Regions from separate parts of the Gulosibacter molinativorax genome, predicted to be linked through region 1. Evidence: predicted binding sites of a transcription regulator. Region 1 holds the regulator's gene; each other region holds the start of a gene.

The links. The regulator LexA, encoded in region 1, represses DNA repair genes until DNA is damaged. The targets are predictions, from matches to a motif close to TCGAACANNTGTTCGA.
Region 2: a site for LexA is predicted at 5,919-5,934, ahead of GMOLON4_RS12515 (HNH endonuclease signature motif containing protein). Genes of this name have one in related genera too.
Region 3: a site for LexA is predicted at 1,362-1,377, ahead of GMOLON4_RS10675 (HNH endonuclease signature motif containing protein). Genes of this name have one in related genera too.
Region 4: a site for LexA is predicted at 1,752-1,767, ahead of GMOLON4_RS09540 (HNH endonuclease signature motif containing protein). Genes of this name have one in related genera too.

Annotation. Positions count from the first base shown of each region.
Region 1 covers NZ_CP028426.1:326,359-333,963, forward strand. The annotation lists gene miaB (tRNA (N6-isopentenyl adenosine(37)-C2)-methylthiotransferase MiaB) at 1-61, shown strand, start outside; gene miaA (tRNA (adenosine(37)-N6)-dimethylallyltransferase MiaA) at 58-978, shown strand; gene GMOLON4_RS01645 (diaminopimelate epimerase) at 1,038-1,916, shown strand; gene GMOLON4_RS01650 (class I SAM-dependent methyltransferase) at 1,981-2,586, opposite strand; gene hflX (GTPase HflX) at 2,625-4,283, shown strand; gene lexA (transcriptional repressor LexA) at 4,424-5,062, opposite strand; gene GMOLON4_RS01665 (LysM peptidoglycan-binding domain-containing protein) at 5,360-5,722, shown strand; gene GMOLON4_RS01670 (histidinol-phosphate transaminase) at 5,837-6,949, shown strand; gene hisB (imidazoleglycerol-phosphate dehydratase HisB) at 6,946-7,551, shown strand; gene GMOLON4_RS01680 (imidazole glycerol phosphate synthase subunit HisH) at 7,548-7,605, shown strand, end outside.
Region 2 covers NZ_CP028426.1:2,719,328-2,726,932, forward strand. The annotation lists gene GMOLON4_RS12495 (thiamine pyrophosphate-dependent enzyme) at 1-429, shown strand, start outside; gene GMOLON4_RS12500 (amidohydrolase) at 429-2,111, shown strand; gene GMOLON4_RS12505 (DUF7059 domain-containing protein) at 2,151-3,755, shown strand; gene GMOLON4_RS12510 (metal-sensitive transcriptional regulator) at 3,755-4,144, shown strand; gene GMOLON4_RS12515 (HNH endonuclease signature motif containing protein) at 4,274-5,866, opposite strand; gene GMOLON4_RS12520 (acyl-CoA thioesterase domain-containing protein) at 6,201-7,139, opposite strand; gene GMOLON4_RS12525 (heavy-metal-associated domain-containing protein) at 7,388-7,600, shown strand; gene GMOLON4_RS12530 (heavy metal translocating P-type ATPase) at 7,578-7,605, shown strand, end outside.
Region 3 covers NZ_CP028426.1:2,310,968-2,318,572, reverse strand. The annotation lists gene GMOLON4_RS10675 (HNH endonuclease signature motif containing protein) at 1-1,286, opposite strand, end outside; gene recQ (DNA helicase RecQ) at 1,464-3,272, opposite strand; gene GMOLON4_RS10665 (cation-translocating P-type ATPase) at 3,416-6,304, shown strand; gene GMOLON4_RS10660 (rhodanese-like domain-containing protein) at 6,371-6,667, opposite strand; gene GMOLON4_RS10655 (ATP-binding protein) at 6,744-7,605, opposite strand, start outside.
Region 4 covers NZ_CP028426.1:2,033,478-2,041,082, reverse strand. The annotation lists gene GMOLON4_RS09540 (HNH endonuclease signature motif containing protein) at 3-1,676, opposite strand; gene GMOLON4_RS09535 (DUF58 domain-containing protein) at 1,950-3,257, opposite strand; gene GMOLON4_RS09530 (AAA family ATPase) at 3,260-4,213, opposite strand; gene GMOLON4_RS09525 (DUF4350 domain-containing protein) at 4,210-5,745, opposite strand; gene GMOLON4_RS09520 (DUF4129 domain-containing protein) at 5,742-6,437, opposite strand; gene GMOLON4_RS09515 (glycerophosphoryl diester phosphodiesterase membrane domain-containing protein) at 6,434-7,605, opposite strand, start outside.

The DNA.
Region 1 (7,605 bases):
AAGCCTTGGGTTGCCGACGCTGCGCATCGGCGCGCCGTCCTCGCCCTCGAAGTGGCAGTGACGAGCGAACTGATCGTCATCGGTGGGGCGACGGGAACCGGGAAGACTGGCCTGTCCCTCGCCGTCGCGGAGCTGCTTCGTGCACAGGGACGGGACGCCGAGATCGTTAACGCCGACGCGATGCAGTTCTATCGCGGCATGGACATCGGCACCGCGAAGCTACCGCCCGAGCAGCGCCGGGGCATCCCGCACCACCTCTTCGACGTGCTCGACGTGACCGAACCGGCGACGGTGGCGTGGTATCAGCCGCTCGCGCGGGAGACGATCACGGCGATCATCGATCGCGGTGCCGTGCCGATTCTCGTCGGCGGCTCGGGGCTCTACATCGCGTCCGTGGTGTTCGACCTGCAGTTCCCCGGACGCGACCCCGAGGTGCGCGCCGAGCTCGAGCGCGAACTCGAGGAGTGGGGCGCCGGCATGCTCTACAAACGGCTGCGGGAATTCGATCCCGAGGCCGCGGCAAGAATCGATCCCAAGAACGGTCGACGCGTTGTCCGGGCGCTCGAGGTGATCCGCGTCACCGGCGAAAAATTCTCGGCGCAGCTCCCCGAGCAGGATGCGTGGTGGCGGCCGACCACGATGGTGCTGGCCGAGATGCCGCGCGAGGAACTCGTGCCGATTCTGGATGCGCGGGTCGTGACCATGTGGCGCGACGGTCTCGTGGGCGAAACGGCGGAGCTCCTCGAGGAAGGACTCGTGGAGTCCTCGACCGCGGGAAAGGCCATCGGCTATGCCCAGGCGGCCTGCCAGCTGCGCGGCGAGTTGTCCGAGGCGGACGCGATCGCGCAGGCGCAGCTGCTCACCCGAAAGTACTCGCGTCGTCAGGTTTCGTGGTTTCGCCGATACGACACCGCGGTGCGGGTTCGCGGCGACGACCCGTGGGCCGCGAACCTGGTCATCGAGCACTTCGAGCGCTAGCAGCCGCGTTCGTTCGCTGGCTGGACAAGCGCGACGCCCGCGCCGAATACGATGGCGGTATGCGGCACATCCAGTTCACGAAAGTCCACGCGCTCGGAAACGACCTGCTTGTGATCGTTGATCCGAGTAACTCGACCGAACTGACCTCGGAAGACATCGCGCACTTGTGCGACCGTCACACCGGCATCGGCGCCGATGGCGTCGTCAGGGCGGTGCGTAGCGTGTCGATTCCGGAGGGCGAGCGCGCGCTTGCAGAGGTGCCGGAGGCCGAGTGGTTCATGGACTACGTCACCGCGACCGGGGCGACCGAGGCCTATAGCGCGAACGGACTTCGCGCGATGGCGAGGGTGCTCACCGAACTCAGCCTCGCGGAGCTCCCGACGGGCGAGACGCTGTCGATCGGCACGAGGGTCGGGGTGAAGGATGTGCAGCGCAATTCTACGGGCGGGTTCCAGGCCGACATCGGCCGCTGGCGACTCGTCGGCGGGGAGCCGCTCGTGCATGCGGCCGGCCTGCAGGTCGCTCGACCCGGGCTTGGCATCGAGGTGGGCATCCCCTACGTCGTCGTCGCGCTCTCGAGCGCCGAAGAACTCGAGACGCTCGACCTGCGCGAGGCCCCGGAAACGGAACCCGCGCATCCTGCCGGGCTGAGCATCGCGTTCGTGGTGCCCGAGGACCCGCTCGTCAAGAACGGCGTCGGGCAGGTGCGGATGCGCGTGTTCGAACGCGACCTCGGGGAGACCCAGTCGAGCGGCACGGGTGCGGCGGCCGTCGCGCTCGCGGTGCGCCACTGGGCCGGCGAAGGCGCGCCCCACCACTGGCGCGTGGCGTCGCCGGGCGGCGCAATGCAGGTGCGCATGTTCCCGACCGAGGAGGGCGAGCATCTCGGCGAGGCGGGGCCCGCCATGGTTGTCTTCGCGGGGACGACGACGCTCTAGGAGATTTGGCCAGGGTTTCTACGGCCGGGGTACGCACTACCGGGTCGCACGCAAATTTCGCTCGCTAGAAGCGGGTGATGCGCAGGATACGGAAACCACCCGAGGTCGAGTGGCGTTCGACCTCGTAGTCGTCGCCGAGGGATGCGGCGAGTCGCTTTTGCAGTGAGTCCGCGCCGAGGTTCTTACCCACGACGAGCCAGGCCTCACCGCCCGGTGCAAGGCGGGGGAGCCAAGTCCCGAGCAGCTCGTCGAGCGCGGCCTTGCCGATACGGATCGGTGGATTCGACCAGATCACGTCGAAGGTGATGTCCGCGGGCACATCCTCGGACCTGCCGGCGTGGATGTTGTCGAGCGAGTGGCGCTTCGCGTTCTGCGCGGTCAGCTCGATCGCGCGCTCGTTGACGTCGATCGCCCAGACATCGAGGTCGGGGGACTCCAGGGCGAGGGCGAGGGCAATCGGGCCCCAGCCGCATCCAAGATCGAGCGCGTTGCCGCGGGTTGGCGGGGCCGGCACATCTTCGAGCAGGATGCGCGTGGCACGGTCGAGATGCTCACCCGAGAACACCGCGTTGGCGGTCGTGACCGTGAGCTCCCGCCCGCGTAGGTTCACGTCGATCTCACGTTTGCGCTCCTGGGCCTGCGGGTTCTCCGCAAAATAGTGTTCCGCCATGTCTAGAAAGGTATCGCAGCGGCTAAGCTTGATCGAACATGCTCAATGATCCAAACGACACACTGAACCCCACTTTCCACGAATCCGACGACCGCAGCGAAGCAATCGTCGATCGCGTTCTTTCTCGCGGGGAATCACGGCGGGCGAAAACAACGCTCTTTAGCGAAGGCCGCGCCGAGGCATTGCAAGACGACCGCGACACATCCTACGACTTCGACGTCGACGGTCTGCAGCTCGAGCGCGAGGAGCGCCGCTCGCTCCAGTTCGTCGAGAGCCTCTCGACCGAGCTCGAGGACGTCACCGAGGTCGAGAACCGCCAGATTCGACTCGAGAATGTCGTGCTGATCGGCGTCTACCCGGCTGGCTCGCAGCAGGACGGCGAGACGTCGCTGCAGGAGCTCGCCGCGCTGTGCGAGACGGCGGGCGCCCGCGTACTGGAAGGCCTGCTGCAGCGCCGCCCGTACCCCGACCCCGCGACCTACCTCGGTCGAGGTAAGGCCGGGGAGCTCGCCGAGATCGTCGCCGAGACCGGCGCGGACACGGTCGTAGCCGACACCGAGCTCGCGCCCTCGCAGCGACGCGCGCTGGAGGATGTCGTGAAGGTCAAGGTGATCGACCGCACCGCCGTGATCCTCGACATCTTCAGTCAGCACGCGAAGAGCCGCGAGGGTAAGGCCCAGGTCGAACTCGCGCAGTTGTCCTACCTCCTGCCGCGACTTCGCGGTTGGGGTGACTCGATGTCCCGCCAGGCCGGTGGCCAGGTTGGTTCCGCCGGAGCCGGTATGGGTTCCCGAGGCCCCGGTGAGACGAAGATCGAGCTCGACCGTCGCCGCATCCACACCCGCATGGCAAAGCTGCGCCGGGAAATCGCGGGGATGAAGACCGCGCGTGACACGAAGCGTGCGCGGCGCGACCGCAACGCGGTTCCTGCGGTGGCGATCGCTGGCTACACGAACGCCGGCAAGTCCTCGCTGCTCAACCGCATCACGCGCGCGGGTGTGCTCGTCGAGAACCAGCTATTCGCGACACTGGACGCGACCGTGCGCCGGACCGAGACTCCGGATGGCCGCCCGTACACAATGGCAGACACCGTGGGATTCGTGCGGAACCTCCCTCACCAGCTCGTCGAGGCGTTCCGTTCGACGCTCGAAGAGGTCGCGGATGCTGACGTGCTCGTCCACGTAGTAGACGCGGCGCATCCCGATCCCGCAGGGCAGATTCAGACCGTTCGCGAGGTCATCGGCGAAATCGACTCGCGGCACATACCCGAGCTGATCGTGTTCAACAAGGCCGACCTCATCGACCGCGACACGGAGATTGCTCTGCGGGGGCTCGAGCCGGATGCGGTGTTCGTGTCGGCGCGAACCGGCAGGGGCATCGACGAGCTGCTCGACCGCATCGCCGAGCTGCTGCCGATAGCCGAGATCGAGGTCGACCTCGTCGTGCCCTACGACCGCGGCGATATCATCTCAATGCTGCACGACGCTGGTGGCGTGGTGCGCGAGTCGCACGAGGCCGACGGCACGCACGTGCGCGCCCGGGTGCATCCTGACCAGCTCGGCTCGATCGAGCCGTTCCGCGTGGGTGGCAAGGGCGCGCCCGACCGACGCCGCCCAGATGTTCGGCACAAGCCGAACCTCGGTGCGCCGGAGCCCGCGCCGCGGAAGCTCGAGCTGCCGCGCCGCGAGCAGGCGTAAGCGACGGCCGCGACGCGGGTGAAAACGCGGCGAGGTCCTTGAGTAAGCGGGCGAAGCCCGCTGTATCGAAAGGGCCGGTTGATTCGACACATATCGCTTCGCGATTCACGTGGCGACTTCGGGCATTTCTCGCCGGACTGCTACACCGAGCGCATGACGGCGACGACGCGGCCGAGGATCTCCGCCTCGTCGCCGAGGATGGGCTCGTACGCGCTGTTGCGCGGGAGTAGCCACGTGTGGCCGTCGCGCTGCCGGAATACCTTCACCGTAGCTTCGCCGTCGAGCATCGCGGCCACAATTTCGCCGTTTTGCGCGACCTTCTGCTCGCGGACGACGACCCAGTCGCCATCGCAGATGGCAGCATCGATCATCGAGTCGCCCGAGACTTCAAGCATGAACAGGTCGCCGAGGCCGACGAGCTGTCGGGGGAGCGGGAGGACCTCTTCGACTTGCTGCTCAGCGGTGATGGGAATACCCGCGGCGATGCGCCCCACGAGCGGCACGAGGGCAGTCTCGGCGGGAATCCGTTCCTCGGTGGTGTCTGCCTGCTGAGGCTGGTAGAGCAACTCGATTGTTCGAGCCTGATTCGAATTGCGCCGCAGGTAGCCGTGTTTCTCGAGCTGGGCCAGCTGGTGCGAAACCGAGGATGAACTTGCGAGGCCGACCGCGTCGCCGATCTCGCGAATTGTGGGCGCGTAGCCCTGGCGATCGAGGTGATCGGCAATGTAGCCGACGATCGCTTCTTGCTTCTGCGTGAGGGGCTTAATCGTCGGTTTCATTTCGGGCTCCTCGGCTCAATTGCAGGGAAGGGCCGCCGAATGTCGGAGGCTCATGGTCTTCTCCTTATGTTGCTTCCGACTCTAGTTGCGAAGCCGACGTAGTTCAAACAGATATTCGAGCGTGTCGCCGATTGGTATTCGAAGAAAACCTTGCGGGGTCGAATCTTCGAAGCTAGGCTTAGAACAGAAGTTCGGATCATTTGTTTGAAACGTTGGTTCGAAGGCGGAGTTCGAACGCGGCAGACAAGCTCAGCTCGAACAAGTCGGCCACTACGGCCTCCCGAAGGGGGAAACACCATGACTGCGATCACACTCAACAGCACGAAGCGTTCGGCGGCCGGCCGGGCGGGTCTCACGCTTACGTTGCGTGGGCGTCGCGTCCTCGCCGCGCTCCTGCTCGCGCCGGTGGCGCTTGGCGTCGGCATCGGTGTGGCACAGATCCCCGCGGCCTTCGCCGACGACGAAGCGTCGGCCTCGGGTGGGGTGTACGAGCAGTTCGAGACGCACACCGTGCTCGCGGGCGAGTCGCTGTGGGACATCGCGGCGGGCATCGCTGGCAACCAGGACGTCCGCGATGTCGTTGTGGAGATCCAGCGGCTCAACGGCCTGTCGGGTTCGTCGCTCCAGGCCGGTCAGCAGCTGGCGCTCCCGAACCTCTAGTCGCAGCCTCGCACCGAGTCGGTTCATGCGGTGGGGCGAGTTCGTTCGCGCAAGGGTTAATCCGTGGCGGTGCAAGGCCGCTCGTGGGGGAGGAAGGCTGTCTAAGATAGAGCGGTGACTTCCCTAGATGAGCTTCCGATTCGTGATGACCTTCGCGGACTCTCCCCGTACGGGGCGCCGCAAGAGCAGGTTCGAGTTTCGATCAACGTAAACGAGAACCCCTATCCGGTCCCCGAAGAGGTCGCGACGCATGTGATCCAGCAGATCGCACTCGCGCTGCCGGGCCTGAACCGGTACCCGGACCGCGAGTTCGTCGAGCTGCGCGAAAAGCTTGCCAACTATCTCGGGCACGGCATCACCGCAGACCAGGTGTGGGCCGCCAACGGCTCCAACGAGGTGCTGCAGCAGCTGCTGCAGGTTTTCGCAGGGCCTGGCCGCTCCGTCATGAGCTTCGGCCCGACCTATTCGATGTACCCACTTCTCACGCAAGGAGTGGGAAGCACCTACTTCATGGCCGAGCGTGACGCCGACTTCGAACTCTCGCCCGAGACCGCTCGCCGCGCCATCGAGGAACACCAGCCCGATGTGCTCATCCTCTGCAGCCCGAACAACCCGACAGGAACTGCACTCTCGCTCGAGACCATCGAGGCCGCATACGACGCGACCGAGGGCATCCTGATCGTCGATGAGGCGTACACCGAGTTCCGGCCGGACGGCATGCCGTCGGCGCTCGAGCTCCTTCCGGGCCGTCCACGGCTCGTCGTGTCGCGGACGATGTCCAAGGCCTTTGCCTACGCCGGCGCGCGGCTCGGCTACTTCGCGGCCGACCCGGTCATCACGGATGCGGTTCGTCTGGTCCGGCTGCCGTATCACCTCTCGGCCATCACGCAGGCCGCGGCGTGCGGCGCGCTCGACTACAGCGACGTCATGCTCTCGCAGGTCGATCTCATCCGCACCCAGCGAGACCGTCTCGTCACCGAAATCGCGGCACTCGGCTACCGCGTGTACCCGTCGGCGTCGAACTTCGTGCTCTTCGGCGGCGTCGCGAACCCGCACGAGATGTTCGAAGAGTTCTATCGCCGCAGCATCCTCATCCGCGATATCGGCATTCCCGGTTGCCTGCGCGTGACGGCCGGCACCGAAGAAGAGACCACCCTATTCCTTGACGCGCTCGCCGAGATCACTCTGGCGCGCCCCGAACTGCAAGCCCAGGAGGCAGCACGATGACCGCGGCACGTATCGCCACGAAGACTCGCAAGACGAGCGAATCCACCGTCGAGGTGACCGTCAACCTTGACGGCACAGGCAAGTCCGACATCAGCACCTCGGTGCCGTTCTACGACCACATGCTCACCGCGTTCGCGAAGCACTCGCTCACCGACCTCACGGTGCGCTCAACCGGCGACGTCGAGATCGATGAACACCACACGATCGAGGACACCGCCATCGTGCTCGGCGAGGCGATTCGCGAGGCCCTCGGCGACAAGCGCGGCATCGGTCGCTACGGCGATGCACTCGTGCCGCTCGACGAGGCACTCGCGCAGTGTGTCGTCGACGTCTCCGGCCGCCCGTACCTCGTGCATTCGGGGGAGCCGGAGGGCTTTGAGCTACACCGGATTGGTGGGCACTTCACCGGTTCGATGGTCCGCCACGTCTTTGAGGCGATCACGTTCCACGCCGGGCTGACTGTACACCTGCGCGTGCTCGAGGGCCGCGACCCGCACCACATCGCCGAGGCCGAGTTCAAGGCGTTCGCCCGCGCTTTCCGCGCCGCGAAGCGACTCGACCCCGAGGTCGATGGCGTGCCGTCCACGAAGGGTGCCCTGTGAGCCGTCCGAATGTCGTCGTTTTCGACTACGGGTTTGGCAACGTCCACTCCGCGG
Region 2 (7,605 bases), 1.1 Mb from region 1:
AGCCTCGTGGGCTCGCGAAACGGCGCGATGGGCATGGCCGTGCCCGCGGCCGTAGCGGCCTCGCTCGTGTTCCCCGAGCGCCGCGCGGTTGCGGTGTGCGGCGACGGTGACTTCTTCATGAACGGCCAGGAGGTCGCGACGCTCGTGGCCCAGGGCAGCCGAGCGCTGTTCGTCGTGGTCGATAACTCGAAGTACGCGACGATCGTCGAGCACCAGGAGCGCTGGTACCCGGGCCGCCCATCCGGCACCGACATGGTGAACCCCGACTTCACGACGTGGATCGAATCCTTCGGCGGCCGGGGCGCGCGCCTCGAGTCGAACGAGAACATCGCCGAGACCGTTGCCGAGCTGCTCGAGTTCGATGGCCCGGCGCTGCTGCACCTCGTGATCGACTCGGCGACACCCTCGCCGAGCGGTGTTGGCTTCTAATGGCGCTGCAGCTCGACCTGCTCGTCACCGCCGAGCGCATCCTGACGCTCGAGGCGGATGCTGACGGGCAGCCCCGCGTGGCGACCCGCATGGGCCTCATGGGCGACCGCATCGTCGGCTTCGATGCCGACCTCGACGGCCTCGAGGCGCGTCGCACCGAGGAGTTTCCTGGGCGCACGATCGTGCCCGGGTTCATCGACGCCCACTGCCACACGACGTGGTGGGGTCTCGGGCTGAACGGCGCGCCCGTGGGTGAGGCTCGCGGGCTCGACGAGTTCTACGAGGTGTTGCGGGCCGAGGTCGCGAAGCTTGGCGATGACGAGGATGCGTGGGTCTACGGCATCGGCTTCAGCGAGAGCCACCACGGCGGCCTCGTGCCGGATCTCGCGACGGTCGACGAGATCACCGGGACTCGCCCCATGTATATCCGCAACGCATCCGGCCACTCGGCGCTCGCGAACACCGCGACCCTGCGGCGAATCGGCGCGTTCGAGCCGGGCTTCCAGGATCCCGAGGGCGGCGTCGTGGTGCGGGATGCATCCGGCGCGTTTACGGGGCTCGTGGAGGAGACGGCGCAGGAGCTGCTGCAGTCGCTCATCCTGCCGTACCCGATCGAGCAGATCGTGGCGGCACTCGATGCCGCAACGTTGAAGTACGCCGAGCAGGGCATCACCAGCTTCACGGAGGCTGGCATCGGCGGGGGATGGATTGGCCACAGTCCCGTCGAGATGGCCGCCTATCAGGCCGCGCGCGAGCAGGGCAAGCTGCACGCCCGCGCGCAGCTCATGCCGGCGATGGATGCGGTGGTTCCGCTCACGGGGAACGATCGCGACTTCGCGGGTTCGGGTTCGGCGGCGGGACTCTCGCTCGGGATTCGCACGGGCTTCGGCGACGAGCAGTTGTCGCTCGGCCCGGTGAAGGTGTTCACGGACGGGTCGCTGCTTGGTGGGACTGCGGCCGTCACCGAGTCCTTCTGCGGGCACGACCACAACGTTGGTTATTTGCTGTCCTCGCCCGAGGAGCTGCGAGAGCAGATTCGTTGCGTATACCGGGCGGGCTGGGCGATCGCGGCCCACGCGATCGGCGACGCCGCGATCGACCTCGCGCTCGACGTCATCGAGGAGTGCCAGAACGAATACGGGACGATCCACGCCGCGAGCGGGGAGCGCATCCCGAGCCGCATCGAACACTTCGGCATCACGCGCCAGGACCAGGTCGAGCGCGCCGGGCGGCTCGGCGTGGCGGTTGCCCCGCAGTACGGGTTCATCCACACGTTCGGCGAGCTAATGGTGAGCCGCGTCGGTGAGGGACGGCGCGATCTGTTGTATCGCGGTCGATCGCTGCGGGATGCGGGCGTGATTGTCGCGGGCTCGAGCGACTCGCCGGTCGTCGACAACAACGTGCGTCGTGCGATGCAGGCCGCGGTCGATCGCCGGGGGAGCGACGGCAGCGTCATTGGGTCGCGCGAGGGACTCTCGCGGGAGGAGGCGCTGCGGCTGTACACCGAGTGGGCGGCGGAGGCGACCGGTCAGCTCTCAAACCGGGGCACGCTCGCGGTCGGGAAGCTTGCGGACTTCGTCGTGCTCGACTCATCCCCGCTCGAGGCAGAGGATCTCGGGGCGCTCGAGGTTCTGGCCACGTTTGTTGGTGGAGCGGCGACCTTCGACGCACGCACGTCATAGTCAGCCGGGCGGGGTGCCGTCGATGGGACAATGGGGAGTGTGAACTTCGATGACCCGCATGATGCCCCCGCCAGCTCTGACTACGCGCGCCTGGAGCGCATCCGCGCCACGCTAAAGCGGGTCGACTACACGGTCGATGGTGTCGAGCGGCTGCTCGGTGCCGATGCGGCGGATGCGCTGCACCGCGACTTGCTCGCCCCTGCGCAGTTCGCGCTTGATGCTCGGCCGGCGGGCGATTCGGCGGATGCGGATGCACAGCTCGCGGCGCTCATCCGGGTCTACTTGCTGGCGCAACCAGTGGATGCGGGGCTCGTGCCGCGGGTCGACGATCAGGTGGCAGCGGGGCTCCTCGAACCGCGGGACCAGGACGGCGTCGTGACGGCGCGCTTCGACCTGCGGCCGTACGCGATCGCCGAGGGCGAGACGACCCTGAACCTGTGGGTCGCGAGCGACCTCGGGGGTCTGCAGGTTCCCGAAGACCAGCCGCTACGCCGCGATCACGTTGTCGGCATCGGACCGGCGACGACCAATCTCGCGCAGCTCACGCCGCGTCATGACGTCGACGTTGCGTTGGATCTCGGCGTCGGGATGGGCGTGCAGACGATGCACCTGCTGCGGCACGCTGGCGAGGTCGTCGCGACCGATATTTCGGACCGCGCTTTGGCGTTTGCGCGGTTCAACCTGCTGTTTAATGCCGACGACCTTGAGATTGACCCGCGTGACCTGTCGGCGCGAGTGACGCTCGTGCGTGGCGACCTCTTCGAACCAGTTACCGGGCGGGCGTTTGACCTCATCGTCACGAACCCGCCGTTCGTCATCACCCCGCGCGTCGAGGGCGAGGATGCGAGCGACCAGTACACCTATCGTGACGGCGGACGCCCGGGAGACTCGCTTGTGGAGACGATCATCCGCAACATCGGTTCGTATCTCGCGCCGAACGGCATCGCGGTGATGCTCGGCAACTGGGAGATCCACGAGGGCGACGAGACGTGGCACTCGCGCCTCGAGACGTGGCCCGATGCGGACACCGACTTGTGGGTTGTCCAGCGCGAGCAGGCCACGCCGATCGAGTACGCGGACATGTGGCTGAAGGATGCGGCCGAGAACCGCGAGCTGGAGTCTTGGCGCACGCAGTTTGGACGCTACCTGCGCGATTTTGCTTCGCGCAATGTCGAGGCGATCGGGATGGGGATGTTCTTCCTGCACCAGGGGTCAGCGACGGCAGAAGGCGCGCCCGTGCGTCGCTTCGAGATGCTCGAGCACCAGCTTGAGCAGCCGCTTGGGGCGCGCATCCACGACACGTTCGTCGCGGACGACTGGCTGCGCGAGCGGGACGACGAGGACCTGATCGACGAGACGTTCGTGGTCGCGGGGGACGTAACCGAGGAACGCTGGATGATCCCGGGCGACGCTGACCCGTCGGCGATCCTGTTGCGTCAGGGCGGCGGGTTCCGGCGAACTTTCCCGGAGACCACGGAGCTTTCGTCGTTTGTGTCGGTGTCCGATGGTGAGCTCACCGGCCGACAGATTCTCACTGCTATTGCGGCCTTGCTCGAGGTCGATCAAGATGCGTTGAACGCGCGCGTGTTGCGGGATGTGCGTGATCTCGTGTCGCTCGGTTTCCTAGTTCCGAGGTGGATGTAATGAATGATGCAGATCCGACGGTTGAGTCGGTCGAGTCGGCTGAGCCTGTCGAGTCGGTTGAGCCGGTCGAAACCCCCGAGCCAGCTGGCCCCACGACCCACACCCATACGCATGGCTATCGCCACGACGTGCAGCCGCTCAAGAACCGGCTGAAGCGGGTCGAGGGTCAGGTGCGCGGCGTCGAGCGCATGATCGACGATGATGCGTACTGCATCGACGTGATTACGCAGATCTCGGCGATCAAGGCCGCGCTCGATCGGGTGTCGACCATCCTGCTCGAAGATCACATCGATCACTGCATGGCCGAGGCCGCGGAATCGGGCGATCCGGAGATTACGAAGATCAAGGTGGCCGAGGTCCGCGACGCGGTGGCTCGCCTGCTGAAGTAGCTGCGGCGATACCTGACCCCGCATGCCCAGTCAGGCATGGTGCCAGTGGCAAAGCATGGCACCAGCGGCTGGGTATCGCGCTGATCCTCGAGAACCTCGCTGGTCAGACTAATCGCCTGCCTTCGAACCTTAGAAGGGCGGTGGGTCGTCAGTCTCGGCTTTGGTTTCTGCCCCCTCGGAGCTGTCAGAGGACACACTCCCAGAATTTTTCTCGGCGCCAAATTGCTCGGAACCCGAGTCGTTCGACGGCTTCTCACCGTCAGTAGGGCGAAACACCGGCCCCGTCGTGGACCGTGACTCCGCGCACCCGCCCGGGGTGAAGGTCGGCGCCGTCGGATACGGTTCCGGCCGGCTCGTGACCACTTGCCCGAGCGGGGTTCGCCACTCCAGGATCCCGTCACCGAGATTGGTGACGGTCCAGGGCTTTTCGTGCTTCAGCACGTGGTGGACTTTGCAAAGCGAGGAAAGATTGGCCGCAGAAGTCGCGCCACCCTCGCTATAGGGGTGCGTGTGGTCGATCTCGCAGCGAGTCGCGGGGCGGATGCACCCCGGGAAGCGGCACTGCTGGTCGCGCACCTGAATCAGCCGGCGCAGCGCGGCACTCGGCTCATAGGTGTCGACTGCGAGAACCTGCCCCGTGACAGGGTGCGTGAGCACCCGCTGGAAGGTGGGCGCGGCTGCCGTCAGCTGCCGTGCCTCCGGGAAGCTGATCGGCCGCATGCCGTCCAGGAGCGCCGGCGCCGTACCATCGGCGTGCCCGTCGAGTAGCGCGAGCACGGGAACCGTGAGATTGACCTTCGCGGTGACCCGAGTCTCGCCCGGGGTCGCGCAGAGCATTGTCTCCGCGAATACATCGGCGCGGATCTGGTCGGCGGTGCGCGTGTCGGTCGCGGCCGGGTCGATCTGTTCCAGCACATCCTGCAGCGAGTGCTGCTTTGACGGCTGGTCCCGATCAGGCGACGTGGCCTCAGCGATCGAGGCCAGCGCATCCTTGACCGCGCCCCGCCGCGCCTTCATGTTTTCCTGCTTGATTTCCTTCGCGCGGGCGTCGAGCAGGTCCTTGATCGGGGCCGCGAGCTCGCTCGGTAGGTACGCGCGGAGCGTCGCCATCCCGAAGTCGTCGTGATTCAGGGTGACGCGCCGTTCCGCTCTCGCCTGCTCATGCGTCCGCTCGAACGAGGCGGCCGCCACGGTGCTCGCGAGCCGAGCGGCCTGGTTGTCCGTCTGGCCCACCGAGTTCGCCTCGGCATACTTGAGGAGTTCGGCGCCAAACTCCGCGTAGTCTTCTTCGCCCAGGATGCTGATGTGGCGGAGCATCGTGCGGGCATGGGCAACTTCGATCTTGCCCGCCTCGATCGAGGCGAGCCAATCCGGGAAATGCGTCACGAGCTCGTAGGCGTCGTATCCGCGGTTCGCGAGGGCGCGAGGCGACTCGTTGGTCTTCACCGCGAAGTCGCTCAGGAGCGAGGTGAAGTGCCACGAGAACACCTTCTCCTGGCTCTCTACCCCGAACGAGTCCGGGGTAGAGGCACTCGTTCGCTCGACCGCGATCTCATACACCGTCGCAAGCAGCCGGATGATTCCAGCCTCCGCCACGCCTCGCGAGCGGCGAAGCTCGGCGTAGACCTCGAGCTTCTCTTGCGCCTCCGCGACGCGCAGGTCGTCGGCGGGAAGGTGGCGGCCGGTGTTCGCGCGCGGCCGCTCGTTCGGCTGAGTTGTCATCGGAATCGCCTCCTTTCCACCTAAGCCGGATGTCTATCCGGAGTCTCACAGTTCGAATATTTCTTCGAACTTCTTATGGAACAAGAGTAGAACAAGCCTCCGACATTCCCGCGTTTCCCGCATACTGCTGCGGAATTCGGTGGACAAGGGCCCCTGCGTTCAGCATTGGATCCAGCGCATCCTTCAATGGCGGTTCGCGCTCTCGGTGGACAATCTTTGAGCGGTGCTCAAGTGGTCTGTGTGTGGCTAGCCCGACGCGCGTAAGGGCGCCGCAAGGTCAGGCACCGCGTCTGGGTGGCGCCTTTTAGTCAGAAAAGTGCGCAGACAACGAACCCTAAACGAGCTTGTTCGGCGCGCCAGTCTCAGGGTCCTCAAATCGGATGCGGCCACCGGGCTGCAGAATCGTCGTCACCTGCGCGGTGCCGAACTGACCGTCCTCATCGAAGAGCACTCCGGTCCCGATCGCGATCCCGTCGTGGTCCACGCGGTCTATCGCCTGCACGCCCACCTCGTTGCGTGATGGCAGCCGCACGAGCGAGAGCGTCGCATCCGCGTTGATGAAGTCGAGGCCTTCGGGGCCCCAACCGGTGGCGAGGTTGGTGACGTCCGCGACCGTCGCCGCGACCTGGTAGGGCGAGTGGAACTCGCCGACCACTACCGGAACCGGAAGCTGCCATACGGTCTTGCGCCCAGCATCCTGATGTCCCCATCCCTGATCGCTCCAGGGCTTGTCCGCGCTCCTGAAGAGGCGGCGGTCATTGCTCGGATTCCACGGGCCGGGGCCGGGCGTCGTAAATTGCCGATCCGCGTGCCAAGGGGTGTTGTCGCTGACGTCCGCGTCGTCGTTCGGCCGCAACCACACACTTCGCGCCCGCGCGTAGACGCTGTCGCCACAGATCAGGTCGGCCTCGACAAGCTTGAGGCGCCGACCGTCGCGCAGGATGCGCACCTCGGTGCGCAGCGGACGGCGCGGCACGGGGGAGTGGAGTTCGAAAGTGGTTCGGGCGGGGATGAGCTGCGCTTGGCCTTCCTTCTCTCGCCGGTCGGCGGAGCCGCTTGCATGTTGCCGGTCCTGGGCGGGGGTCTGCCCCGAGGCGTCGGCCGTGGCCTGCCCGTCGGCATCTCGGGGCGCGACCACATTCTCGATGGCGCGGGCGAGCAGCGCGGTGATCGCCGGACCGCGCACGATGTCGCCCCAGCCGCTCTTGGATTCGCTCGTGGGCGTGAAAACCTCGCCGCTGTCGGTCAGATCCCGCTCGAAAAAGCCGCTCATCGCATCCACGTTACTCAGTCCCGGCATTTCTGGGCATCACCCCGGCAGAAAATTGTGCACGCCTGAGTGCGACACGCCCGCGACGCGCCGTGGACGGTGCGCAGGCGTGCACTTTTTCCGCGGCGAGACGGGCCCAGGGCAGCGGGAACCGCAGAACTTGGCCGGATACGCAGACAAACAAGAAATTTCACGCGACAGGAATACCCATGGGGGGTATGTTGGTTCCAACAATCGAGGAAGGAAACATCATGACTACCACCACCTACCAGATCACCGGAATGACCTGCGGCCACTGCGAGATGAGCGTCCGCGAGGAAATCAGTGAGATCGAGGGCGTCACCTCGGTTACCGCAAGCAGTGCTGACGGCACTGCCACCGTCGAGTCCGCTGCGCCCCTCGACCTCGGTGCGGTGCGCGCTGCAGTCGAGGAGGCCGGCTATGAGCTCGTCGACGCCAAGTAGCGCGG
Region 3 (7,605 bases), 1.5 Mb from region 1:
GGGGTGTACGTGTCGACCGATACCGCATGCCCGGTGATTGGGTGGGTCAGGATCCGCTGCCACCCAGGCGCGCTCGCGGCGAGCTGCCGGGCGGTGTCGAACCCGATCGGCGCGATCCCGTCGAGCAGGGCGGGGTCGCTGCCATCGACGCGGCCTTCGAGGAGGGTGAGGACGGGGATGGTGATGTTCACGGTCGCGGTGATTCGCGCCGCGCCCGCGGTGGGGCTCGTGAGGATCGATTCGGGGGTCGCGGTGAGCAGGGTTTCGGCGAAGATGTCGGCCTTGAGTTGCGCGGTGGTGCGCGTGTCCGGCGCGACGGTGTCACCCGTGACGCCGCTTGCAGCAGGGGCACTGTCGGCAGCAGGGGCACTGTCGGCAGTAGCGGCACCGTCGGCGCTCCCGGCGGCGTCGGCCCGGGCGGTGTCGGCACGGGCGGTGTCGGCACGGGCGGCGCTGTCGAGACCGACACCGTCCGCACCCGTGGCGCGAGCCGCGTCCGCGTCGCGCTGCTGGTCCTCGCGCAGGGCGCGGGCCTGGCGGGTGAGGATCTCGTGGATCGCGGTGGCCTGCTCCAGCGGCAGGTACGCGAACAGCGTCGCCATCCCGTATGCTTCCGGGCGTACCGACACGTAGCGTGCGGCGCGTTCGCGGGCGTGGGCGGCTTCGAAGTCCTCGGCCGCGAGCTTCGCGGCTTCCCGGTCCACGTATTTGCGGGTTTCGTGGACCGCGTGCGACGCGGCATACCGAAGCGCCCGCTCGGCGAGCGCGACCGCGTCGCTGAGGTGGAGGGCGCTCACGCCGCGGAGCAGTTCGCGGGCGTGGCGGAGGGTGATGCGGGCTTCGGCGATCGCGTCGACCCACTCGGGGTAGCAAGTCACGAGGGTGTGCGCGTCGTGGGCACGGTTTCGCAGGGCGGTGTCGGTGTCGCGTATGACGAGGCTGAGCTCGCCCATCAGGGACCGCAGCTGCCACGCGAAGCGACGGTCGCGGTCGTGGAGGAACGTGTGCCCGTCCGGGTCGCCCGCCGCGTCAGCCGTGGCGAGGGTGTCGGCGAGTTGGTAGGCGGCGGCGAGGGTGTGGAGGGTGATCGCGTCGGCTTGGCCGAGCATGAGTTGGGCGGTTTTGTAGGTGTCGCGGATCAGTCGCGAGCGGGCGGTGGTTGATTCCTCCGATCCGGTGCAGGTTGTGGTGGCTTCGGTGAGTCGGTCGCGGTGGTGGGTGTAGGTGTCGGGGTGTGGCTCGTGCGGGGAATCGTCGGGAGTGTTGGGCGGTTCGTTCTCGGACATTGGAGTGGTGCCTCCTGGTCGCGATGCTGCGGGCCGTGGATTCGAAGGGGTGTTCGTTTCCGTGACACCATAGTATCGAACAGAGGTTCGAATATGCAAGAGGAAACTCAGGAATATTTCGAAACTATGTTCGAGTAAACGTTCCGCCCGTTATTCGCCAGCGTCCAGCTGGCCCGCCTAGACCCCCGCAAGCACCTCGAGCACTTCGTCCCCGTACTGCTCGAGCTTCGCGCGACCAACGCCCGAAATCCCGGCGAGTTCGTTCAGCGTGCTCGGCCGCTCGACGGCCAACTCGCGCAGCGTCGCATCGTTAAACACGACGTACGCGGGCACGGACTGATCGCGCGCGGTGTCGCGTCGCCACTCGCGAAGCGCCTCGAAGCGCTCACGCTGGCCAGGCTGCAACTCATCGATCGAAGCGGATGACGACGAGCGCCGCGAGCTGCGCGCTACCGCCGCGGTCGTGTCCTTGCGCAGTTTCACCGGTTCGCGACCAGCCAGCACCTCCGCACCCCTCGGCGACACCTGCATCACGCCATACTCACCCACCGCGGAAATCACATTCATCGCGAGCAACTGCCGCACGACCGTCCGCCAGCCGGTGTCATCGAGCTCGGTGCCGATTCCGAACGTCGAGACCTTGTCGTGGCCCTGCGCCGACGAGCGCTCCGTGCGCTTTCCGAGCAGCACGTCGATCAGCGCGCCCGCGCCGTACGCGCGGCCGGTCGCCCTGTCGAGCCGCACGATCGTCGACAGCAGCTTCTGTGCCGGCACCGTCCCATCCCACGTCTCGGGCGGGTTCAAGCAGTTGTCGCAGTTGCCGCAGGGCTGCGCATCCTCACCGAAATATGCGAGGAGCATCTGCCTGCGACAGCCTGCGGTCTCACACAACGCGAGCATCGCATCCAGGTGGAGCGACTGCTGGCGCTGGCGGAATGCATCCCCGTCGCCCTGCTCGATCATGCGTCGCTGCTGCACGACATCCTGGAGGCCGTAGGCGAGCCAGGCCGTCGCGGGTTCGCCGTCGCGCCCCGCGCGCCCCGTCTCCTGGTAGTAGCCCTCGACCGACTTCGGCAGATCGAGGTGCGCGACGAAGCGCACGTCGGGCTTGTCGATGCCCATGCCGAAGGCGATCGTCGCGCACATCACGACGCCGTCGTCGCGCAGGAATCGCTGCTGATTGAATCGCCGCTGCTCGGGCGTAAGGCCCGCGTGGTAGGGCAGCGCATCCAGCCCCTGATCGCGCAGGAACTCGGCCGTCTGCTCGACCGATTTTCGCGATAAGCAATAGACGATGCCCGCGTCGCCGTCGTGCTCGGCGCGGATGAACCGCAGCAGCGAGTCGCGCGCCCGATTCTTCGGCACGATTCGGTACTGGATGTTCGGCCGGTCGAAGCTCGACACGAACTTCGGCGCGTCCTCGAGTCCCAGGCGGGATGCGATTTCTTCGCGGGTCTGGACCGTCGCGGTCGCGGTCAGCGCGATTCGCGGGACGTCGGGAAACTCCTCCTGGATGACGCTGAGCCCGAGGTAATCGGGGCGGAAATCGTGGCCCCACTGCGACACACAGTGCGCCTCATCGATCGCGAACAGGGCGATCTTGCCGCGATGCAGCAGCGGCAGCGAGGCCTGCAGTCGCTCAGGCGCGAGGTACAGCATGTCGAGCTCGCCCGCGAGGTATTGCTGCTCGACCAGGCGCCGCGTGTCGGGGTCGAGGGTCGAGTTCAGGAACGCGGCGCGCACCCCCAGCTGCTCGAGAGCCGCAACCTGATCCTGCATCAGTGCGATGAGCGGCGAGATGATGATGCCGGTGCCGTCGCGAACGAGGGACGGGATCTGGTAGCAGAGCGATTTACCGCCACCGGTCGGCATGAGCACGAGGGCGTTCTGGCCCGCGATCACGGTGTCGACGATCTGCCGCTGGGGCCCTCGAAAATCGGAGTATCCCCAGACCCTCTCGAGGGTCGCCAAAGCCGCGTCAGTCATGCATCCACCCTAGGTGAGGAACGACGATCCGCCGCGACCTGTCAACAGCGTCGGCGCCTGTGGAAACCTCCAGCCAGGCGCTCCGGATGCGGGTGTAATCTCATGCCGAAATCTTGCGCGGGTGGGCCGAGCAGGTTCACGAAATGATTCGCCGAGTAGAGGGAAGAATCATGGATGCGCAGCAGCAGATCGCGTCGCAGCAGGGCAATTCTGGTCGACACCACCGGGGCCACGACAGCGCCTCGGAAGGCGCAGCGAGTGAGCGCTGGACGGAGACCGCGTACCTGCTCAGCGCTGACGAGGTGCTCGAGCGGCTCGAGTCGAGCGCAACCGGGCTTTCGGCCGAGGAGGCGCAGCGGCGGGCCCAGGAGTTTGGCCCGAACGCAATCATTTCCCTCGAACGCGACAACGCGTTTCTCCGCTACCTGAACCAGTTCAAGGACTGGCTGATCATCCTGCTGCTCGCGTGTGCGGCCGTCACCGCCTACCTCGGCGACTGGAACACGTCGATCGTGCTGCTCGTGCTGGTTGGTATCAATACGGTCATCGGGTTCACGCAGGAGCAGCGCGCGCGACACACGATGAAGTCGCTCGAGGATCTCGTCAAACCGAGCGCGGAGGTGCTGCGCGACGGCAAGCTCCTCGAGATCGAGTCGGCGAGCATCGTGCCTGGCGACGTCGTGCGCCTCGCGGAGGGCGATTTCGTGCCGGCCGACGTGCGGATCATCGAGGCGCAGGCGCTCAGCACCAACGAGTTTGCGCTGACCGGCGAGAGCGAGCCATCACGCAAGCACACCCACGCGATCAAGCACGAGGTGCCGCTCGGCGACCGCTTCAACCTCGCCTTCGCGGGCACGACCGTTGCGCAGGGCGAGGGGCTCGGGGTCGCGATTGATACCGGGATGCGCATGGAACTCGGACGGATCGCGAGCCTGAGCGAGAGCGCGGTCCCGACGCCGAGCCCGCTGCAACGCGAGACGACGCGCATCGCCCAGGTCGTGGGCACACTCGTCGTCGGCCTCACCGCGATCGTCCTGGCGCTCGGCGTATGGGCGAACATGCCGTTCCGCGAGGCGCTGCTCTTCGCCGTCGGCATGGCCTGCGCGCTCGTGCCCCAGGGCCTGCCGGCCGAGGTCAACACGGCCCTTGCCCAAGCATCCTCAACCCTTGCGCGCAAGAACGCGCTCGTGAAGCGGCTGACCTCGGTCGAGACCCTCGGCGCGACCGCCGTGATCTGTACCGACAAGACCGGCACGCTCACGAAGAACGAGATGACGGTCGAGGAACTCCTGATCGGGCTGACACCTGCCACCGTAACCGGCACTGGCTACGCACCCGAGGGCGAGCTGGTGGACGACGAGGGCCGGACGCTCGCACCCGAGGCGACCCCGCGCATCCTGCTCGAGTGCGGCGTGCTCGCGAGCAATGCGAAGCTGTTGCCCCCGGACGCGGAGCACGCCGACTGGTGGATTCTCGGGGACCCGACCGAGGGTGCGCTGCTGACGCTCGCGGCGAAGGGCGGCATCGATTTGGATGCGCTGCAGCGCGAGCAGCAGGAGATCCGGGAGCTGCCCTTCGACTCGGTGCGGCAGCGGATGACCTCGATTCGGCTGGATGCGCGGGGCAAGTACCGTGCCTGGGTCAAGGGAAATCCTGAGCGGGTGCTCGAGCGCGCGGTCTCGATTCTGGATGGGGAGGCGGTGCGGCCGCTCACCGACGAGGATCGCGCTCACATCCTCGGGATCGTGCGCGAACGCGAACAGCGGGCCCTGCGGAACCTGGCTCTCGCGGTGCGCGACCTCGACCGAGAGGATGCGCGGGCCGAGAACGAGGGCCCGATGATTATCGAGCAGGGACTGACGTTCCTCGGCGTCGCGAGCATGATCGATCCCGTCCGCGACGAGGTGCCGAGCGCGATCGCGGCGACGCTCGGCGCACACATCCGCATCAACATCATCACCGGCGACTCGGCACTCACCGCCTCCGCGATCGCGCGCTCCGCGGGCCTCGTGGATGAGCAGAACGGCGAGCTTCGCACGGTCACGACGGCGCAGTTGCAGCAGCTGACGGATGCGCAGGTGCTTGAGTTGGCGCTCGCGGGCGGAGTTGTCTTTAGCCGGGTCTCGCCCGAGGACAAGCTGCGGATCGTCAACCTGATTAAGGGGTCGGGCACCGTGGTGGCGGTCACGGGCGATGGCATTAACGATGCGCCGGCGCTGCGAAGCGCGTCGATCGGCGTCGCGATGGGGCGCTCCGGCACCGACGTCGCGAAGCAGTCGGCTGACCTCATCCTGCTCGACGACAGCTTCGCATCCCTCGTGCGCGCCATTCGCGAGGGCCGGCGCATCTACGCGAATATCGCGAAGGGCGTGCTGTCTTGCCTCACGACGAATGCCGCCGAGCTCGTCGTCAACCTGGTGAGCCTCGCGCTCGCCGCGGTCGCCGGCGTGCCCGTGGCGCTGAACGTGCTGCAGATTCTTGCGATCGACCTGCTCGGAGAGATCCTCCCGATTGCGGCCCTCGGCTCGGACCCCGAGGAGGGCGAGACGATGCGGCGGGCGCCTCGGGACCGGCGGGCGCGCATCCTGAACCGCCGGACCCTGCTCGATGTCGGGTTGAGCGGCACGGTGATGGGCGTGCTTGCGCTCGCGGGCTATTTACTGACGTATCGGATGCACGGGGTCGATCCCGCGGGGCTCGCCGCGACCGACACTTCCGCGCAGCTCGCCTCGACGGTCACGTACGTCACGATCCTTGTGACGCAGTTTGTGAACATCATTCACCGCCGGAGCGTGCACGGCGCGTTTAGCCGCATCCAGCTGCGGAACCGGTGGTTCTGGCTGGCGGTCTTGGTTGCGACCGTGCTGATGCTGGCGATCGTTTATGTGCCGTTCATCGGCGAGTTCTTCGGCACGGCACCGCTCGGACTCGAGGAATGGGGCCTCGTGCTGATTGCGGCGGCCGTGATGCTCGCGGCTCGGTACGTGATCGCGTGGCTGCCCGCGGTGCGGGGTGAGCGCGAGGCTGCTTAGTGGATGCGCGGCGTAGGTGCCCGGGGCGGGTGGCCGATCGTCGAAGCCAGCCACCAGGGGACAGCGTTAGCCGCGCTCGACGGGTAGACCGTCCTGCTCCCATTCGGAGATGCCGCCGGTCACGTTGATCGTGGATTTGCCGAGCCGTTCGAGGTGCTCGACGGTGCGCGCCGAGCGGCCACCCGCGTGGCACATGATGTAGGCGCCCTCGGGGATCTCGTCGACGCGCTCGGAGAGCTCGCTCAGCGGGATGCTCTTGGCGTACGACACGCGGACTTCGGCGACCTCATTGGGCTCGCGGACGTCGATCAGCGTGACGTCGGTGCCGAGCTCGTAGAGGTCTTTGGGAGTGATTTCGTTCATGATTTCAATGCTAGGCCGGTGCTCCGACTCGCGATGGATCGAATTGACAGTCTAAGAGCCGCGGCGACGCTGATCGCTAGCCGCGTTTCCGACGTCTCTGGATTGGAGGAACCTCGAGTCTTGGGATCGCGCGGAGCATGAATTTATCAAAGTCCGGGACTGTAAAAGCCGCGTATCCGTGGTCAGGAGTATAGAGAAGCCCCATTTCGATAAGTTCCGCGCGCGTCGGTGCAATTTGTGTGGATTCGCGATGAAGGAGTTTTGCCACATCCGCTGCTTTTTGTGGGTGGGGTCCGAGTTGGGCCATCGCCCGCATATATGCCGCTTGTAGAGGAGTCGCGCGATCAAGCCTGACACGGAAAAACGAGCTATCGAGTTTCATCTCATACGCCTCTTGCGCGGCCACGACGTCCTCGACCGTGACTCTGTTGCCCTCCGCCACGGCCCACACTTGATAGCCGAGTTCCTGGATGAAGTAGGGATAGCCTCGCGCGATCTGTACTGCAAGTTTCACGGCCGCTTCATCGAACATGACTCCTTCGGTTTGCGCAGGTTCTGTGAACGCTAACCCGGCGTCAAGTTCGGAAAGTTCCCCTATGTGCGGAAACTTGAACAGCCGTTCAGCATACGATTTGGCATCGCCCGCAAGCTTAGCAATTTGGGGGAGTCCGGCGCCAACGAAGGCAACCGGCAGGTTCAACTGGACTGTTCGATTGATCGATTGAATTAGCGCTTCGAGCTGCGGAGTTGATAGGAACTGGATCTCGTCGATAAGTATGGCGAGCCCCTTTTCCCTATTCTGTGCTGCTTTGCCTATCGCAACTAATACGTCGATCAGATCAAGTGCAATATCACCGTGGTCCGCAATACCCTCCGCAGGAGGCACATCCCAGGACAAAGAGAAGGTTCCCGTTTGATCAACGCTGAGTGCGAAGGCG
Region 4 (7,605 bases), 1.7 Mb from region 1:
GGCTAGAACGGGGGCTGGTCGTCGCTCCCGTTCTGTCCGGCCGGCGCCTCGTCGGCGGGCCCACTTCCCGAATTCGTGGCGGGCCCGTCGACGCGTTCCCCGGTGGGGTGGAACCGCGGCCCGTGGGTCGCGGGCTCGGTCACCGTGGTGTGGCCGAGCGGGGTGGTGAACTCGAACACCCCGCGACCGACGTGCCGCACGCCCCACCCGGCGTGATGTTTCTGCACGTGGTGCGGTCGGCACAGCGCGGCAAGATTCGACTGTGAGGTGGCCCCGCCGTCGACGTACGGGATGGTGTGGTCGAGATCGCTCGCCGTGGCGGGGCGGGCGCAGCCGGGGTGGCGGCAGGTCGTGTCGCGGATCTGCACGAATCGGCGCAGGCTCGCGCTCGGGGTGTACGTGTCGACCGATACCGCATGCCCGGTGATTGGGTGGGTCAGGATCCGCTGCCACCCAGGCGCGCTCGCGGCGAGCTGCCGGGCGGTGTCGAACCCGATCGGCGCGATCCCGTCGAGCAGGGCGGGGTCGCTGCCATCGACGCGGCCTTCGAGGAGGGTGAGGACGGGGATGGTGATGTTCACGGTCGCGGTGATTCGCGCCGCGCCCGCGGTGGGGCTCGTGAGGATCGATTCGGGGGTCGCGGTGAGCAGGGTTTCGGCGAAGATGTCGGCCTTGAGTTGCGCGGTGGTGCGCGTGTCCGGCGCGACGGTGTCACCCGTGACGCCGCTTGCAGCAGGGGCACTGTCGGCAGCAGGGGCACTGTCGGCAGTAGCGGCACCGTCGGCGCTCCCGGCGGCGTCGGCCCGGGCGGTGTCGGCACGGGCGGTGTCGGCACGGGCGGCGCTGTCGAGACCGACACCGTCCGCACCCGTGGCGCGAGCCGCGTCCGCGTCGCGCTGCTGGTCCTCGCGCAGGGCGCGGGCCTGGCGGGTGAGGATCTCGTGGATCGCGGTGGCCTGCTCCAGCGGCAGGTACGCGAACAGCGTCGCCATCCCGTATGCTTCCGGGCGTACCGACACGTAGCGTGCGGCGCGTTCGCGGGCGTGGGCGGCTTCGAAGTCCTCGGCCGCGAGCTTCGCGGCTTCCCGGTCCACGTATTTGCGGGTTTCGTGGACCGCGTGCGACGCGGCATACCGAAGCGCCCGCTCGGCGAGCGCGACCGCGTCGCTGAGGTGGAGGGCGCTCACGCCGCGGAGCAGTTCGCGGGCGTGGCGGAGGGTGATGCGGGCTTCGGCGATCGCGTCGACCCACTCGGGGTAGCAAGTCACGAGGGTGTGCGCGTCGTGGGCACGGTTTCGCAGGGCGGTGTCGGTGTCGCGTATGACGAGGCTGAGCTCGCCCATCAGGGACCGCAGCTGCCACGCGAAGCGACGGTCGCGGTCGTGGAGGAACGTGTGCCCGTCCGGGTCGCCCGCCGCGTCAGCCGTGGCGAGGGTGTCGGCGAGTTGGTAGGCGGCGGCGAGGGTGTGGAGGGTGATCGCGTCGGCTTGGCCGAGCATGAGTTGGGCGGTTTTGTAGGTGTCGCGGATCAGTCGCGAGCGGGCGGTGGTTGATTCCTCCGACCTGGTGCAGGTTGTGGTGGCTTCGGTGAGTCGGTCGCGGTGGTGGGTGTAGGTGTCGGGGTGTGGCTCGTGCGGGGAATCGTCGGGAGTGTTGGGCGGTTCGTTCTCGGACATTGGAGTGGTGCCTCCTGGTCGCGATGCTGCGGGCCGTGGATTCGAAGGGGTGTTCGTTTCCGTGACACCATAGTATCGAACATAGATTCGAATATGCAAGAGGGAGTTTGAGAAAAAGTCGAACGAATACTCGAACAATGAACGACTCGAGTGGGACCGTTGGCGAACGAAGGTGCCTATGAACACCTTTCGACAGGCTCAAGGACCGGAGGCACCTTTCGACAGGCTCAAGGACCGGAGGCACCTTTCGACAGGCGCAATGACGGCTGGCGCTTATAGCCGCCCGGCCTTCTTCAGCTCGAGGTACCGATCGGCGACGCGAGGCGGCAGCTCGTACGGCGTCGCGGCCACTGCATCCGCCCCGAGTCGCGTCATGGTGCGGCGAACCTGCCCCGCATCCAGCATCGCGCGCTCGGCGGCAGCGGCGCGCATCACCGCGTCGCGATCCGACAGCTCTTCGGCGAGTTCCTCCGTCTCGGGGTCGATCACCGACGCGACCATGACAAGGTGCTGATGCGTGATTGAAGGAAGCATCTCGAGAAGCCCTCGCGCGGTCCCCGCGTTGTCTGCGGTCGTCAGCAGCACGACAAGCGCGCGGTGCGTCGTGACCTCGCGAACGAGCCGCGGCACCTCCTGCCAATTCATCTCGATCAGCTCGGGCTCGACGTTTGCCATCGCATCCGTGATCTTCGACAGCAGTACCGAGCCCGAGAACCCCTGCACGCGCGCTCGAACGCGCTGGTCGAATGCAACGAGCTCGACGCGGTCACCGGCACGAGTCGCCAGCGCCGCGAGCAGCAAGGCCGACTCGATCGCGGTATCGAGCCGCGTCTCATCCTCGATGCGTGCCGCCGCGGTGCGACCCGAATCGATAACGATGATCACGCGGCGATCACGTTCCGGTCGCCAGGTGCGCACGACGAGCTCCTGCTGTCGTGCCGTCGCGCGCCAGTCGATCGAGCGCACGTCATCGCCGCGCACGTAGTCGCGCAGCGAATCGAATTCGGTGCCCTGGCCGCGCACCTGCAGGGTGGTCTGCCCATCCAGCTCGCGAAGCCTCGCGATGCGCGACGGCAGGTGCTTCCTCGAATTAAACGGCGGGAGGATGCGCACCCGGCCTGGCGCCTTCAACACGGCCTGGCGGGCGGTGAGGTGCAACGGGCCCCACGAGCGGATCACGACGAACTCGCTGCGCCGGTCGCCGCGGCGCCACGGCTTCAAGGCCGTATGTACCGCGCGCCGCTCGCCGACGGGAATGAATCGCTTGACGCGCATCCTTGGAGCCCCGGCGGACGGCTCCCAGCCGTCGCGAATGACCGCCCGCAGCGTGCGCGGGCCGAGGTTCGTCACGAACAGGGTGGAGGTCAAGGTCTCGCCGAGTCGGACTCGATCGGGCAGCTCGCGCTCGATCGACACCTTGCGCGCAGGGGCCGCGAGCACCCAGTCGACGAGGCCGAGGAGGAGCCAGATCGCAACCACGAGGCCGAGCGTGCCAAATGCGCTGGTGGGGGAGGTGCCGAACAGCATGATCGGCAGCATCCCCACCAGCAGCACTCCGACGTAGATACCGCTGATGGCCATAGTTAGATGGGCACCTGCACCTGCTGCATGATCGAGCGCAGAATCGAGTCGCTCGAGACGCCCTCGATCTCGGCCTCGGGCTCGAGCGCGAGGCGGTGGCGCCAGGTCGGCAGCACCATGCGCTGCACGTGATCGGGGGTCACGGCGTCGTAGCCGTACAGGTAGGCGCTTGCCTTGGCGGCGTTCAGCAGCGCCGTCGCACCTCGAGGTGACACGCCCATCCGCACCGAGGGGGACTGGCGGGTCGCCCGCGCGAGATCGACGATATAGGCGACGATATCGCCGCTGATCCGCGTCGCGTGCGCCTCTCGCTGAGCCCGTCGCAGCTCATCCGCGTTCAATACCTTGCGCACGCCAGCGGACTGGAGGTCCCGCGGGTTGAAGCCGCCCGCGTGGCGGCGCAGCACCTCGATTTCGGCGTCGCGCGGCGGCAGGTCGAGCACGAGCTTGAGCAGGAATCGGTCGAGCTGCGCCTCGGGCAGCGTGTAGGTGCCCTCGTATTCGATCGGGTTCATCGTCGCGGCGACCATGAACGGATCTGGCAGCGGCCGGGTCACGCCATCCGCTGAGACCTGGCGTTCCTCCATCGCCTCGAGCAGCGCCGACTGGGTCTTCGGCGGCGTGCGGTTGATCTCGTCCGCGAGCAGCAAGTTCGTGAATACCGGACCGTCGCGGAACTCGAAGTCACCGATCTTGGTATTGAAAACGAGCGAGCCGGTCACGTCGCCGGGCATCATGTCGGGCGTGAACTGGACGCGCTTGGTGTCGAGCTCGAGCACTTGGCTGATGGTCCGCACCAGCAGGGTCTTCGCGGTTCCCGGCACGCCCTCGAGCAGTACGTGGCCGCCGGAGAGCAGCGCGATCACGATGCCCTCGACGGCCTGATCCTGCCCGACCACCGATTTTGCGACCTCGGCGCGAACCTGGCCGAGTTTGGCTCGAATCTCATTCGTCATGCGCGTTCTCCTGAATTCCCTGAATCGTCTGGTTGCGTGTCGTTCGTGTGCGTGGTCGCGGTCTCCGTTGTAGCATCCTGCGCGTTGGTCGTCGCCGGGGTGGATGCGCCGGGCACGGTGGATGCGCTGGCTCCGGTGGATGCGCTGGGTTGCGTTGCCGAGGACTCGCGCGCTTTGCGCTTTCGCTTCGGTCTGCCGGTCGTCGCGCGCACGCGTCGCTCGAGCTCCGCGGCGGCGTTCGCGAGGTCGACCAGGTCGCGGTCGGTCTGCGGCTCGCCCGAGAGCAAGACGCGGTGGGCGTGCTCGCGTGGCACGCCGGCGAGCCCGGCGGTTGCGGCGATAACTTCCTCGGTGGATGCGCCGGGTCCGACTCCGGTGAGATCGGCGAGTCGTGAGATGGTCCCCACTCGGATCGAATCGAGCGCCCGCAGCCTCGCGTTGCTCGCATCGTAGAGGCGGGCGCGGCCCTCGAGGGTTTCGTTTGCCGGCACCGTTACTGGCAGACGCTCGGTCACGAGCGGGCCGAAGCGTCGGCCGCGCCAGAGAATCGTGGCGAAGCCCGCGAGATAAATCAGGAGCAGCACCGGCATGAGCCACTGCGGGATGTAGTCACCAAACGTCGGGCCGCCGTCGGTGTAATCACTTGGGCTCGGGGTGTACCAAACCACCTGGTCGTTCGTGCCCAGCAGGTTGAGCGCCATCGCTGCGTTCGCGTCGAGGGTGATGCTCTCGTTCGTCAGGTTCGAGAGCGCGCCGAGCACCGCAATTTCGGGCCCGCCAGGCGTGGCCTCGCCGATGATGAGCGCGAAGCCGTCCCGGACCTGATAGCAGCCCACCGCGTCGCCGACTGGCATAAATTCCCGGCCGCCGAGATTTGTGATCGCGGGCGCATTCACGGCGAGTGGCGCCGAGCAACTCCCTGCTTCAAAGCGATCGGGCATGGACTCATTGATCACCCCGCCATCCGCATCCAGCTTCACTTCGAAATTGCCCTCGGGCTGCGCGACCTGCTCGGTCAACGTCATCGAGGGAAACGAAGCCGACAGCACCACGATGCGATCCGCACCAACATCAAGGAGTGCGGCCCAGTCGTCTTCCTGGAGCGCATAAAAGGGATCCTCGACGACGAGTGTTTTCGAGCCGTCCGCGGCCAGCGCCGCGTCGAGCTCGGCACTGTTCTCCGCATGCGTGAACTCGATGCCCTGTTCGTCTAGGACGGTGACGAGGGCCTGCGCACCCGACGGGGACGGCGATGTGGGGTCGAGAAAACGGTTCGAATTGACGGCCATGCCGCCGAATGTCGCGATCGAGACGAGGGCGACAAGCAGGACGAGGAGGGCGATCCAGAACCAACGCTGGCTCCGGCGCCACCACTGGCGTGCATCCGGGGTCAGCGATTCTGCTTGGGCTGTCGCTGAGGCCGCGCCGCTTGCTTGTGCCGTCGCGGGGGCGGCATTGCTGGCCGTGTCATTGGCCGTGTCATTGGCAGTGTCATTGGCAGTGTCATTGGCGTGGGACGTGGCTGTCATCATCGTGCCACCGTTTCGGCGGGGATGAGGGTTGCCGGACGCTTGTTCTCGAGACGAAGATCGAGATCTCGCACGACCTCGTAGGCCGAGGCATCCGTTGTGTGACCGAGATACCGCACCTCGTCGAAGACATTCGCGGCGTCGCGGAGCGGGCCAGCTTCATCCGGGAAGGGCGTAGCCGCGGCGCGCGCGACGCCTTGCGCCGTCGTGCCCGGGCGCATCGAGATCAGCGTGCGGTCGCTCAGCGAGCGGCTGATTGCGCGGAATCGCTCGGTCGTCGCGAGGCCCCAGTCGGATGCGCGGGCCGCCTGGTCTGCGGCGGCACGCAGCTCCGCGACGGACCGATCATCATCTTCGAGGAACACCGACTGATTGGCCGCACGGCGCCGGGCAATCGCCCGGGGGCGGCCGAAAATGACGACCGCGATCACGACCAAGACGATCGCCAGAATGACGAAGATCCAGGCGGGATTGATCCCAAGTCCGCCCGTACCATCCGTGCTGAACAGCGAGGCGATCCATTCCCAGATGCGATTGAAGAACTCGTCGATGGGGTTCGGCTTCGCGTTTTGGTATTCGGACTTCGCGAGCTCCCTGACGAGCCATTCGCGGGCGGTGTCTTCGTCGGGTTCAAGCGGCGGCACGGCGCCCCGAACGAAGGATGCGCCTGCCATGACTGACAGCGGCGGAATCACTGCCGGGTGCCTCCGTTCGCCCCGCCGTCGTCGGTCTGATCGTCACGCGTGCGGTTGTCGTGCCCGGTGTCTTGCGGCTGTCCCTCGGACGCGGGTGAGTCGCCGCTTCCGGCCGTCTCGTCGCGGCCGGTGGATGCGTACGGCGAGACCGGCCCGATCGGGTCAACGCGCTGCGTGCTCGATTCCTCCGGCCAGGGCTGGCTCACCCAGGGTGCCTGCTGCTCGGGGAGATGGCTGGGACGCTCATCCGACTGCGGCTGCGGATAGGAATCCGCAGCCGCGTAGCCCTGCTGACTCGCATCCTGCTGCGGGTAGCCCTGCTGGTAACCGGGCTGAGCGTATCCCGGCTGAGGTGCATCCTGCTGCGGGTCGGCCTGCTGGTAGCCGGGCTGCTGATGGCCGGGCTGTGCGTAACCAGGCTGCGGGGAGCCCTGTTGGTAACCGGCTTGGCCATAGACGGTCTGCGGGTATCCCTGCTGCGGGTACCCGGCGGCACCGTACCCACCCGCACCGTACCCACCCGCACCGTAACCGGCGGCACCGTACCCTGCCGCGCCGTACGCACCTGCGCCGGCACCAGCCCCCGCGGAAAACGTGCCGGGCACCGTCGTCGGGCCGAGATCTGGGGCGAGCCACGGGTCCTGCTCGGGCTCGCGGCCAGCCGAGTACTCCTCGACCGCGTTCTGGAGGTGAATATTGAGGCCCTCTTTGCGCATCCGGAGGTCGGTGTACATGATCACGGCGCTGCCGTTCAATAGGACCTGGCCGATTGCCGCGACGAGGACGGACAACAGGATTGTGATGAACAGGAACACGAGCATAAGCGCAATGAAGCCGGCTTCCTGCCCGGTGGCGACATCGCCGGTCGGGATGAAGAAGGTAGGAGCAAAGGTCGTGAACAGGCTAAAGACACCGCTGATGACCTGCGACATGACCTGCACGATCAGATACATCAGCACGATGATTCCGAAAGTGCGCCAGAAGTAGCCGTTCGATAGGGTCCACGAGCGTCGGATCGCCTCGATCGGGCCCTTCGTTTCGAGCACAATCGCGGGCATCACGAAGGTCAGCTTCGTGAATACCCAAATTGCAAGCACAGTGACGCCGACAGACAGCAGGATCACGAGGATGATCACTGCCGCCATGCCACCGAAATTCTCATTCGTGC